4 regions of the Shewanella avicenniae genome follow, and region 1 is predicted to be linked to each of the others. Evidence: predicted binding sites of a transcription regulator. Region 1 holds the regulator's gene; each other region holds the start of a gene.

What was found. The regulator sigma-54, encoded in region 1, starts transcription at its own class of promoters, with help from an activator protein. The targets are predictions, from matches to a motif close to GTTGGCACGNNNNTNGNNT.
Region 2: a site for sigma-54 is predicted at 1,663-1,681, ahead of flgB (flagellar basal body rod protein FlgB). Genes of this name have one in related genera too.
Region 3: a site for sigma-54 is predicted at 1,001-1,019, ahead of JYB87_RS13470 (FlgO family outer membrane protein). Genes of this name have one in related genera too.
Region 4: a site for sigma-54 is predicted at 1,647-1,665, ahead of JYB87_RS13305 (flagellar hook-length control protein FliK). Genes of this name have one in related genera too.

The regions. Positions count from the first base shown of each region.
Region 1 covers NZ_CP071503.1:533,956-537,087, forward strand. The annotation lists gene rapZ (RNase adapter RapZ) at 1-143, opposite strand, end outside; gene ptsN (PTS IIA-like nitrogen regulatory protein PtsN) at 140-583, opposite strand; gene hpf (ribosome hibernation promoting factor) at 586-873, opposite strand; gene JYB87_RS02315 (RNA polymerase factor sigma-54) at 900-2,378, opposite strand; gene lptB (LPS export ABC transporter ATP-binding protein) at 2,467-3,132, opposite strand, start outside.
Region 2 covers NZ_CP071503.1:3,025,392-3,028,523, reverse strand. The annotation lists gene JYB87_RS13445 (chemotaxis protein CheV) at 1-554, shown strand, start outside; gene JYB87_RS13440 (CheR family methyltransferase) at 691-1,524, shown strand; gene flgB (flagellar basal body rod protein FlgB) at 1,715-2,113, shown strand; gene flgC (flagellar basal body rod protein FlgC) at 2,116-2,538, shown strand; gene JYB87_RS13425 (flagellar hook assembly protein FlgD) at 2,558-3,132, shown strand, end outside.
Region 3 covers NZ_CP071503.1:3,029,878-3,033,009, reverse strand. The annotation lists gene JYB87_RS13475 (flagella assembly protein FlgT) at 1-909, opposite strand, end outside; gene JYB87_RS13470 (FlgO family outer membrane protein) at 1,215-1,826, shown strand; gene JYB87_RS13465 (LPP20 family lipoprotein) at 1,823-2,275, shown strand; gene JYB87_RS13460 (flagella synthesis protein FlgN) at 2,400-2,828, opposite strand; gene flgM (flagellar biosynthesis anti-sigma factor FlgM) at 2,828-3,132, opposite strand, start outside.
Region 4 covers NZ_CP071503.1:2,998,260-3,001,391, reverse strand. The annotation lists gene fliI (flagellar protein export ATPase FliI) at 1-1,143, shown strand, start outside; gene fliJ (flagellar export protein FliJ) at 1,154-1,618, shown strand; gene JYB87_RS13305 (flagellar hook-length control protein FliK) at 1,739-3,132, shown strand, end outside.

The DNA.
Region 1 (3,132 bases):
TTGCTGCCTCGCAGATTTACTAGCAGATCGCCAATCATCTGTAATGGCAAGTTGTCAACACAGTAATAGCCCATATCCTCTAATACGCGCAGGGCTACAGATTTTCCTGAACCTGAACGACCGGAGACTATGGCCAACTTCATGCGGTGATTACCTGATAAAGTTCTTGCTCGTTCTCAGCCTTACGAAGCTGCTTGAGCACTTGTTTATCGCTTAGCTTTTCCGCCATGGCGGAGAGCGTGCTCAGGTGTTGCTGACATTGATCTGCTGGCACAATAAGTGCGAACAAAATATCCACCGGTTGATTATCAATCGCGTCAAAAGGAATGGCCTCTTCACACTTGATTAATACCGCAACGGGCGTGTCAATATCCGGCAAACGACCATGCGGGATCGCAATACCGTTACCGATTCCTGTACTGCCCATACGCTCGCGAGCCAAAAGACTTTCAAAAATGGCTTGAGAGGATAGGTCGGGATACTGGGCTGCTGCGAGATCGCTGATGAGCTCCAGTACCTTTTTCTTACTGCCCGGAGTCGCACAGGTGGTACACTCCGGCCGCAGGATGGTCCTAAGTTCCATCGTTAGTGTTTTGTCAGCTTTTCTTTGTGTTTAATGACCTGACGATCCAATTTATCAATGAGGATGTCAATGGCGGCGTACATGTCGTCGTGTTGAGAGGTTGCAAATACTTCGCCGCCGGAAAGGTGCAGCTTGGCTTCTGCTATCTGTAGTGCTTTTTCAACAGCGAGGACAATGTGGACATTATTGATCTGTTCGAAATGGCGTTCAAGCTTTGCAAATTTGCTCTCAACGTAGCTACGTAAAGAATCGGTGATCTCAAGTTGTTTTCCTGCAAGATTAATTTGCATCGTTGACTCCTCCGATTGTCGGGCTTTTAAAGGCTCTTCCGCTGATTTGACGGCGGAATTAGCATTGCTTCCCGATACTTAGCGATTGTTCGTCTCGCGACATTAATGCCTTGTTCGGCAAGCAATTGCGCCATTTTACTGTCGCTTAACGGCTTTTTAGGGTTCTCCGCGGCAACCAGCTTTTTGATGAAAGCACGAATGGCTGTTGAAGAACACTCGCCGCCATCGTCAGTACCTACATGGCTAGAGAAGAAATATTTTAGTTCAAAAATGCCGCGAGGGGTGTGCATGTATTTCTGGGTGGTGACCCGCGAAATGGTCGATTCATGCATTTCTACCGCTTCGGCAATATCGTTGAGCACCATAGGTTTCATCGCTTCTTCACCATATTCGAAGAAGCCTTGCTGAAATTGAACGATGCAATTAGCGACTTTAAGCAGGGTGTCGTTACGGCTTTCCAAACTCTTGATAAACCATTTAGCTTCTTGCAGATGACCACGAATAAATTGGCTATCTGACTGGCTGCGCACGCTACGTGCCATCGTGGCATACTGCTGATTGATGCTGATTTTTGGCATGCAATCTGGGTTGAGTTCAACCACCCAGCGCCCGTTTTTCTTCCATACCGTCACGTCTGGAATGACATATTCATCTTCAGACTCTTGGATGGTTAATCCTGGGCGAGGATTTAACGTTTGGATGAGAACGATTGCGTCACGTAACTCTTCTTCCTTAAGGCGCGTTTTGCGCATCAAGGTGCGGTAATCTTTGGCGGCGATCAGATCGAGGTACTCATCGATGAGCATTTTGGCATTGGCCAAATGCGGTACGTCGTCACTGAATTGTGATAATTGGATCAGCAAACATTCGCGTAAATCGCGCGCGGCAACTCCCACGGGATCAAAGTGTTGAATGCGCTTCAGCACGGCTTCAACTTCATCCACTTCGATATCATCTAAGCCCAGCGCTTCAATAATTTCTTCAGCTGATTGGGTTAAATAGCCACGCTCGTCAATGGCTTCAATAATCGCGGTAGCAATTGCTTCATCGGTTTCTGAAAATGGTGTGAGGTTTTTTTGCCATTCCAAATGCTCATGCAAGCCTTCGCTAGTTTCACCTTGAAACGGCATGTCATCGTCACGGACGACGCCAGATGACGTGTTGGGCGCAGCGGTGAAAACCTCGTCCCAAGTGGTGTCCATTGGCAGTTCTTCAGGGAGCTCTTGGCTATTAAGCGCATCACTGGTTTCAACGGACGAACTGTCTTCTATCGACTCTGACAGCTCTTGTTCACTGTCACGTTCGCGGTTATCCGCTTCAAGCCCCGCGTCATTGTTATCAACATCAACATCGTCATTAATCTCCAACATCGGGTTGGAATCGAGTGCTTGTTGAATTTCCTGCTGCAGCTCAAGCGACGACAATTGCAGTAGACGAATTGCCTGCTGCAGTTGCGGTGTCATAGTTAATTGTTGACCCAGCTTAAGCTGAAGTGACGCTTTCATTGTTGACTGCTAATCCCCAAAAATTATGTATTAAAACAACCACAAAGAGTTGGTAGTTTTATGAAATTTATTTGTCCCCACCACCGTACTATAGCCTGAATTGTTCCCCTAAGTACACTGCTCGCACCTGTTGGTTGTCGAGGATCTCGGCGGGTGTGCCTTCTGCAATCAGCTGCCCATGGCTGACGATGTAGGCGTGTTCGCACACATCCAGAGTTTCGCGCACGTTATGATCGGTAATCAAGACACCCAGTCCTCGAGACTTGAGTTGTTCGATGATTTTCTTGATATCGATAACAGAAATTGGATCTACGCCCGCAAAAGGTTCGTCCAATAAAATGAATTTTGGATCAGCCGCTAACGCGCGTGCTATCTCAACGCGGCGCCGTTCTCCACCCGATAACGCCATCCCCAAGCTGTCACGGATGTGGGTGATATGAAACTCTTCGAGCAGCTGTTCAAGAATGGCTTCGCGTTCTTCGTTGCTTAATCCTTTGCGGACTTCAAGAACGGCCATAATGTTATCGCGCACTGAGAGTTTGCGAAAAATACTCGCCTCTTGCGGCAGATAACCAATCCCTTTACGCGCCCGCAGGTGCATTGGATCTAAGGTCAGATCATCTTGATCAATAAAAATACGGCCATGGTCACTCTGTACTAAGCCGACCACCATGTAGAAGGTGGTGGTTTTGCCCGCACCGTTAGGACCGAGCAAACCAACGATCTGTCCGGTGTTTACCTGTAAGCTAACATC
Region 2 (3,132 bases), 1.7 Mb from region 1:
CACCGCAAGGGGCCGGTCGCACCTCTTACTTGACTGCAGTCACCGAGATAGATGGTGAATTGGTTGAAATTATTGACGTTGAGAAAATTCTTGATGAAATTTCACCAGTGAAGACTGCTATCAGTAAAGAAGTTGATGAGGCGCTTACCATCGATAGAGAACAGCAGTATCACATCATGGTGGTTGACGATTCCGCAGTTGCTAGAAAGCAGATCCTTCGTGCTCTGGAAGCGCTGAACCTGCAGATCGATACGGCAAAAGATGGTCGCGAAGCGTTGGAAAAGCTCAAGGCGATTGCCACTGAGATGGACAATGTTTCAACTGAAATTCCATTGATCATCTCAGATATCGAAATGCCAGAAATGGACGGTTACACTTTAACAGCCGAAATTCGTGATGACCCTAAACTTAAGCATATTAAAGTGGTGTTGCATACCTCACTCAGTGGCGTATTTAACCACGCGATGGTGCAGAAAGTGGGCGCCAATGACTTTATCGCAAAGTTTAACCCTGATGAATTGGCGGCAGCTGTTAACAAGCATCTCAGTTTATAAGTTTTCGCTGGTGCTGAATTAAAATAGTAGTGGCGCTTGTCATGCTGGTTCAGCTGCGGTATAACGCAGCCCGATACAATAGCAGGACAGCGTACACTTCTATAACGGCGGTGTTCATTAATGACGGGAAGCCAAGGTGCAAGATAAGTCGCTCGCAGAAACCGAGTATAATCAATTCAGACTGTTTTTAGAGCAGCATAGCGGTATTGTGCTCGGTGAAAATAAGCAGTATCTCGTCAGAAGCCGATTAGCGCCTTTGATGGGCAAATATGGCTTACCTTCGTTGTCTGAAGTCGTTAAGCAGTCGATGCGTCCTACCGAGCGTCAATTACGTGCGGAAGTGATTGATGCCATGACCACCAACGAAACCCTGTGGTTTCGTGACAAATACCCGTTCGATTTGATGGCTAACCAACTGTTGCCACAATATGCCAAATTAGGCCGTCCACTAAAAATCTGGTCAGCTGCTTGTTCTTCAGGGCAAGAGCCTTACTCATTAGCCATGACAGCGCTGCAATATCAGCAACGTAAACCGGGCGGATTACCCGGTGGAGTATCAATCCAAGCGACTGACCTATCGCCCTCAATGCTGGAGCGATGTAAAAATGCCGAATATGATGGGCTGGCATTGGCGCGGGGTTTATCTGAGGAGCATAAGCGTCAGTTTTTTGATGCTTTGCCAAATGGCAACATGCGCTTAAAGGATAATGTGCGGCGTTTAGTTAATTTCCGCGCGCATAACTTATTGGAAAGTTACTCGTTACTTGGCAAGTTTGACATCATCTTTTGCCGTAATGTGCTTATCTATTTTGCCCCGGAAGCCAAAGCCAAAATCTTGCGGCAATTTGCTGCCGCTTTGAATCCCAAAGGCATCTTGTTTTTGGGCGCCTCTGAGTCTATTGCTGGGTTAACCGATGAATTTGACATGATCCGCTGTAATCCAGGGATTTATTATCAGAAGAAAACCTAAGCACACGCGTTATCAGCGCTATTGATGACGAATGCCAGCCTGTTGCGAAACGGCTGGCATTTTTATTGCCTAACTTTTCTATCAGCGTCACTTAACTGGCAATGAATCTGACCGTCCTTAGCATCACCAAGGCTGTTTTGTGGCATATAAATTGCTTTGATTCTGCTACTCAGTGTTGGAGGAAAATTTTATGGCGATCAGTTTCGATAATGCACTTGGCATTCACCAATATACGTTGGGGATCCGTGCTGAGCGTGCTGAAGTGCTCTCCAGCAACATTGCCAATGCCGATACACCTCATTACAAAGCGCGTGATGTGGATTTTTCTACGGCATTGCAGGGCGCCATGAGCCAACAAAAAGGCTTGAAGATGGCGGCCACCTCTGAAAAGCATTTTGATTTACAAACGCTAACGCAGCAAAACGTCAAATTTCGTGTGCCTGATCAACCCGATACTGGGGATGGCAACACGGTTGATATGCAGAAGGAACAGCAAGCGTTTATGCAAAACTCTCTTGAATACCAGATGTCGCTACAGTTTCTCGGTGCGCGTTTCTCCGGCATGAAAAAAGCGATTAGAGGAGATTAATCATGGGACTGTATAACATCTTTAATATCGCGGGTTCGGGGATGTCGGCACAGACTGTTCGCCTCAATACCACGGCCAGTAACATCGCCAACGCTGATTCCGTTTCCAGTAGTCTTGACCAAACCTACAAAGCGCGCCATCCGGTGTTTCAGGCGGAGTTAGCCAAGGCGACCCAAGGTCAACAGCAACAAGAATCATATTCGGTGAAAGTGCAGGGGATTGTCGAAAGTGATAAGCCGTTGCAGAAAGAATACGCACCAGATCATCCATTGGCCGATGCCGATGGTTTTATTTATAAGCCTAACGTCAACGTCGTTGAAGAGATGGCCGACATGATTTCAGCGTCGCAATCTTATCAAATGAACGTGCAAGTGGCTGATGCGACCAAGTCGATGCTGCAACAAACATTGCGTTTAGGCCAATAAGGAGAATTGAACCGTGGCAATTAACTCACTTAATTCTCTGCTAGATACGTCAAGCGCCAGCGCTGCTACGTCGCAGGTGAATACCAATAACCAAAGTCTGACTCAAGCGGACTTCTTCTCGTTACTCAGTACCCAGTTATCGATGCAGGATCCTTCTGATCCGGTGGATAACGACCAGATGATTGCGCAGATGGCATCGTTTTCTACGGTAGATGGTATTGGCCGCTTGAACGATCAAATCGTCAATCTCAATACCGTGATGACCTCAAGCCAAGCATTACAGGCATCAGGATTGGTTGGCCAAAAAGTGTTGGTTCCCTCTGGTACAGCCTACATGTCGGCAGAGGATCCAAGCTTGAAAGCGGTTATTAGCACCACTGAACCTATCAACATTATTCGTGTATCGGTCAAAGATACATCGGGGCAGGTGGTCAAAACATTCAATGTGGATGGCAGTGCAGGCGGCAATATCGATGTTGCTTGGGATGGCACTGATAGTGCGGGCAATCCAATGGCTCCGGGAACCTACACCTTTACCGCAAACGGCACAGTGGATGGTACTGCACAAGAACTGGCGGTAAGTACGTACGGCCA
Region 3 (3,132 bases), 1.7 Mb from region 1:
TTGTTTCGCGATAACTTGGGCCATCGCGGGGCGGCAACCGAGGGTGTCATCGAGATCGAGACTGACTTGATTTAACACGTTACCTATGGCACCACCATAGTTTGATTGCCAAAAGGCATCGCTAATCGGTTTTACGCTGGCATTGGCGTCATAGTCCCAGTCGGTAGTGAATTGATACTCTTTTTGCCAAATCATTTCACCGCTAATGCTGTGGACCAGTGATATTTTTAAGCGAAAATCACGTTGCTGCTTGCTCCACATAGCGCTGACGCCGGATGGTGATTCAGACAGCGCCATGTCTTCCACTTCGGCTAATAAAATATAGAGAGTGTTTGTTTGTTGATTTAACCAACTGGCACTGTCGCCACGATGTTCATTGCTGAAGTTATGGCTTGGAACGCTGTTGCTCAGATCCAGTTTGGGGTAAACCTTGGTAGAATTTTGATTGAGAATGGCGGCGAGCTTTTGCGACAGCGCTTGTGGAAATTGCTCCATCTTGCCATAGCGTAGTTGTTGCCTGTCAAACACGATGGCGCGTGGTAAATAAAGTGGGGCTTTTAGAGCATTACTCAAACAGCTTTCGTTAAGCGTTGTGAGCAGATCAACTCGAATAGTGACTTCAATGCGATTGCCTTTGTGTTGTTCTTTGACAATTTCAAGACTGGTGTAAGCCGCGTTGTTAGTTAGCTCTGCAGTTTGGTTGAGTACACCATTGGTGACGGTTTGTTGGGCGCTAATGCTGCCACCATTGGTGATGACGGCCATATTTAGCGCCTGTTTGATGGCTTGCTGGCGCGCGGCGTTTACATCGCCTTTGACGATGTTGGCTTCTCCGGTAATGGTTACCCATGCTGCTTCGGCAGATGGCAATATTAGCATCAATAGCAACAATGAAATTATGCGAACCATGCTGAGTAAATCCTGTAAAGAGATCTGATTAGGAGCCAATTTTCAGGCGCCCATCTAGGTTATTTTGCAAGATTCAAGTTTTATGCCATGAATCGGCATGACAGTTGCTAACAAATTCTCAGGATGTCGAACAATCGACGTTCTATGTCGATGCAATCGCTCGTTAAGTTTGCCAAGATTTTGCCGATATAAGTGAAGATATTTCACCGCATAAATTTGTTGTGTGGCAACACGAACTGAATCTTTCATCGATAAATTAAAAATGAATGCGCGTTGCTGTTGGTCTTTAAGGAGCTGAGAGAGCCATGTTTAAAAAACTAATTCCTCTAATCGCATTGCTGGCAGGGTGTTCATCGACACAACCTGCTGTGAGCTATGTTGAGGCTCCTGTGCAAGAAACGCCTTTATTTCAGGTTGCCGAGCAATTGACGTTCGATCTCGCCCGTTACAGCGACGATTTTACGGGGGCGCAGACGTTACTGATTTCGACACCTGTGGACGCCAGTAGCTTAGAGAAAACGAATCCGTTGGCGGTGCAGTTGCAACAAGATCTGATGACTGCATTTCAGCAGCAAGGCTTTAAAGTGATTGATATCAATATGAGCGATACTGTTAAGGCGGCGGCAGACGGTACTTATCTGCTGACGCGTGATTGGCAAAAAATTGCCGCTAATGTGGCAGCCACCCATGTGTTGGTATCAACGATGGAACTGACAAAGTCTGGTGTGGCGATTAATGCGCGCATTATTGATACCACAGATAACCATGTTTCATCGTCAGCTAATACCTTTGTATCAGCACAGCAATTACCGGGGTATATCGTGGAAGCCAAGTCGAGCGTCTCCAAAGACGGCTTGCTGTATCGTCATCCAAGCCAAGGCGCTGAAACTGCACACTATGTGGGAGCTAAACAATGATGAGAGTGATCCTAGTGGCAGCCATAGTGTTACTGGCAGGATGTAGCAGCATGCGGGAAAAATATGTTCAGTATGAAACCGTAGCGCCAGAGCAATTTCCTACATTGACCGCCACCGGTTATGCGCCGTTAGCATCTCAGCCGGGTAAAACTCAGGCAGAGCGGGTTCTGATGGCAATGCAGGCGTCCAAGATTGCCGCTTACCGTGAGCTTGCTGAACAAGTTTACGGACAGCATTTACAAGGTTCGAGTAGCGTCGGCGATTGGGCGATGAAATCTGATACGGTAAAAGCGTCTGTTTCAGGCGTTATTCGTGGTGCAAAGGTGATAGCCAGTTATCCGGCGGGCGAGCATTATGTGACAGAACTTGAATTGGATTTTGCGACAGTTTGGCAGTTATACCAACAGCAGAACCGGCCACAAGAGATTCGTTCGGTGACTTACTTTTAGTGTCTGAGGATTCCAGTGACAGAGGATTCGCGACGGCTCGGTCTTGAAATGCCTGCAAACACAAAAATGCCACGATTGTTTGTCGTGGCATTTTTATAAATCTAGCTGATTTCAATTGAGAAGTTTAGGCTTTCAAATCGTTACCTAGGGTGGCGATGGTGGAGGTTTTACCTTTGCCATCGTAGGTCAGGCTGTTGGCATTACGGCTCATCTGCAGTGCTTGGGCTAAGCGATTGATGCTGGCGCTGCACAGTTCAATCAGTTTGCCATTTTCTTGATTTTTCACTTGGCACTCAGCCATTAACGCTTTGGCATCATTAACTTTGCTCGCGATAGGCTCTTTGCTGAAATCGCTTTTGTCTGGATGCTTGGCAAGTTCGCCATCGAGTGATTTAACGCTATCGAGAAGGCTAGATTTGTCGCTGGCTAATGAGAGCAGTTTGTCAGCATCTCTATTAATTAGTGCTTGTCGTTCTTGGTCGATCAAAAAAAGCAGCCGCTCTAAGTTGAGCGTCTGCTTATTCAGAAGCTGTTCCAAGTCTGTCAGCTGCATTAAGCCTCCAGATTGATATCGTTCATATCGGCTTCAAATTGCGCAATATTGCCTGCCAGCTTTTCAGGGTCAACTTTGTAACGGCCTTCAGCAATAGCTGCTTTTATTTCCGCTACTTTTTTAACGTCAACGTCTGGCAGAGACGAAATCTTACCCTGTAGACTTTGAAGCTGCTGTGCCTGACTTGAGACAACAACTGAGTCTTTGCTATTCGCCACTATAGCCGATTGCGTGCTTTCAGCTGTGGTCGCTGAACCGGTTTTAGGTGAGTTGACCGTAGTCACTCGCGGTTGATTTTGCAGTT
Region 4 (3,132 bases), 1.7 Mb from region 1:
TTTGATGACCAATTGCTTTATCTGATGCCTGTCGAAGAACTGCGGGGCGTGGTGCCCGGTGCTCGCGTTACCCCCAAAGGCCAACAAGCAGGTTTGAAAGTCGGTATGCAGCTATTAGGTCGGGTGCTCGATGGTAGCGGGTTGCCGCTGGATGGCCTCGGTCCTGTCACAGCAGATCAACGAACTTCTACTCATGCACAACCGATAAATCCATTGGCTCGCCGTGCGATCTCAGAACCGCTGGATGTAGGCGTGCGTGCAATTAACTCCATGCTCACCATCGGCAAAGGCCAGCGTATGGGCTTGTTTGCCGGTTCCGGCGTGGGTAAAAGTGTGCTGCTCGGAATGATGACTCGCGGTACCTCCGCCGATGTGATTGTGGTGGGCTTAGTGGGTGAACGTGGCCGCGAAGTAAAAGAATTTATTGAAGAGATCCTCGGCGTTGAAGGTCGAAAACGCTCGGTAGTGATTGCAGCACCAGCCGATACCTCGCCCTTAATGCGCTTGCGCGCCTGCGAAACATCAACCCGTATCGCGGAGTATTTTCGCGATCAAGGGTTGGACGTGTTGCTGCTGATGGATAGCTTGACCCGTTATGCTCAAGCGCAGCGGGAGATTGCCCTCGCCATTGGTGAACCACCGGCAACTAAGGGTTACCCACCATCAGTGTTTGCCAGATTGCCGCGATTGGTTGAACGCGCCGGTAACGGCGGTGACGGCCAAGGCTCCATTACGGCGTTTTATACGGTACTTACTGAAGGCGACGATCAACAAGACCCGATTGCCGATGCCTCGCGTGCGATTCTTGATGGTCACATCGTGTTATCACGTAGTTTGGCGGATTCTGGCCATTATCCGGCGATTGATATTGAAGCCTCGATCAGCCGTGTTGCGCCGATGGTGATTTCAACCGAGCATTTAGAAGCGATGCGGCGAGTGAAGCAAACGTATTCGGTGTACCAGCAAAATCGCGATCTTATCTCTATCGGTGCCTATTCTCAGGGCAGCGATCCACGTATTGATAATGCTATTCGGTTGCAACCCGCAATGAACGCGTTCCTGCGTCAGCGAATGCATGAAGCGGTTAGCTTTGCCGACAGTACCCTAATGTTGGGACAGCTGGCGGCCCAATGTCGAGTTTAGCGAGTAGCCTATGGCAAAAGATCCATTACTGACTGTGCTCAAATTGGCGCAAGAAGCGGAAGAACAAGCCGCATTGAAACTGAAAGCTGCGCAGTTGGAACATCAACGCCGCAATGCACAGTTGCAGGCGCTCAATGGCTATCGCCTCGATTACATGAAACAGTTGTCGGACAAACAAGGACAGCAGATCCGTGCTGAGGCTTACCAGCAGTTTCATCGTTTTATTCAGCAAATTGATAGCGCAATTAAACAGCAAAATGCCGTGGTTCACGATGCGGAACAGCAAAAATTACATCGACAAAAATATTGGTTGGAAAAGCAACAAAAACGTAAAGCGGTGGAATTGTTGTTAGCTAAGAAAGCCGCTGCTGCCGAAGCTAAACAGCTTAAACAGGAGCAGAAGATGACCGACGAGTTTGCTTCGCAGCAGTTTTATTGCCGTAAGCGCAATACCAATGATCTCAACGAGTATTAATTGCGCGTTACGACTGAGCTTCACGTTGGTTGGCTCGGAACTTGCTTTAATGCGTGTGAACGCCAAATATCAGCTGCCTAGCGCAGAGTCAAAACGCGTTGGGAAGCCTTGGAGGATCACATGCAGCAGTTAGCGAGCCAAATTTCATCGAGCAGTAATAATGCACCGAAGCTGGGGGCCGCGGATGGCCTGTTGTCCACGGGTAAAAGCATTGATTTTGATAATCTTCAAGAAAATCCAAGCTTTAATGAAATTTATCAACAAGCTCAAGGCAGCATAGAATCCCCTCGCAAGTCCAAAGAATTTCTCGCCCCTTATCAACCTAAGGCATCGACCAAATCGCAAGCGGCTAATGCTGTGGCAGATGCGGACGACAGCGATGCGGTAACTACGACGCTGCAACAGATTGCCCTAGGAAAAATGTTGCCGTCTGCGGCGCAACAGCAAGTCGCCACTGCTGATAATGACACTGTTACCAATATTGATACTTTTACTAATATTGACCCTGAGACTGAAGTTGCCGCGACCGAGTTAGTCCAGCAGTTGGCCGGATTATCCCCAGCAGAACAAGACCAACTGCAAGCAATGATAGCCAAATTATTGGCTCAGTTGAGCGGTGGTGACGCCGCAGAAAAGGGTGATTCTGCGCAAGATGCCGATAGAGTTGTCGCCAATAATGAGTCTGCCGAGAGTTCAGCAAAGGATGATGCAACGTTATTGGCGCAACTTAATGCACTTGTCGCCGCATTGATGCACCCTCAAGCTAAACCTTTGGCTAACGAAGCCGTTGATAAGGTCGGTGCTAATGTAAACGATGACGCCGCAGACATTAGCCTTGAGCAATTATTAGTCAATCTGGAACAGCCGATTACGGTTACTGATGCTTCATCGACTGCTGATAAGTCAGAGTCTACTGATGAGGACATATCAGCTGAAGATGGCTCAGCTTCTAGCCTGGAAACAGCAGCTACTGCCAGTGCGCTTGTGGCGGATGATCTAATCGCAACCCCAGCAGAGTCAAACCTCGCAAGTAATAATGTCGTTAAAGATCAAGACGAACACAAAATCGAACAGTTAGCCATTGCTGTGTTGAGTTTTTTGGCGCAGGCCGCAGAACAAAACGTTAGTGAACATGCGGCGCAGCCATCATCTGCAGTAAATGTAGAACCTGCGGTTGTGACTAATTCGATGGCTGACACCATTAATAAGGGCCAACAGGCATTGCTACAGATGTTGTCGCAACGACTGGCGACAACTAGCAATGCCACAAATGATGCTCCGCAAGGGCCGGCAACTGCTGTCAGTGCTGCTCAAGGGGATGTTGATTCTAGCTTTGTTGACAAGGTGATGCAGCTTGTAACCAATGCAGATGCGACTAACACCCATGCCGCAACGATGTCGCCGCAAATGAAATTCACTGCACAAATCGAGGTTGATTCGATGGCTGCCGTGAAAGATCTGCAAGCGACGCAAATGCATAACCTGCAACAACAGCAAACACAGTCGCCTGCTTC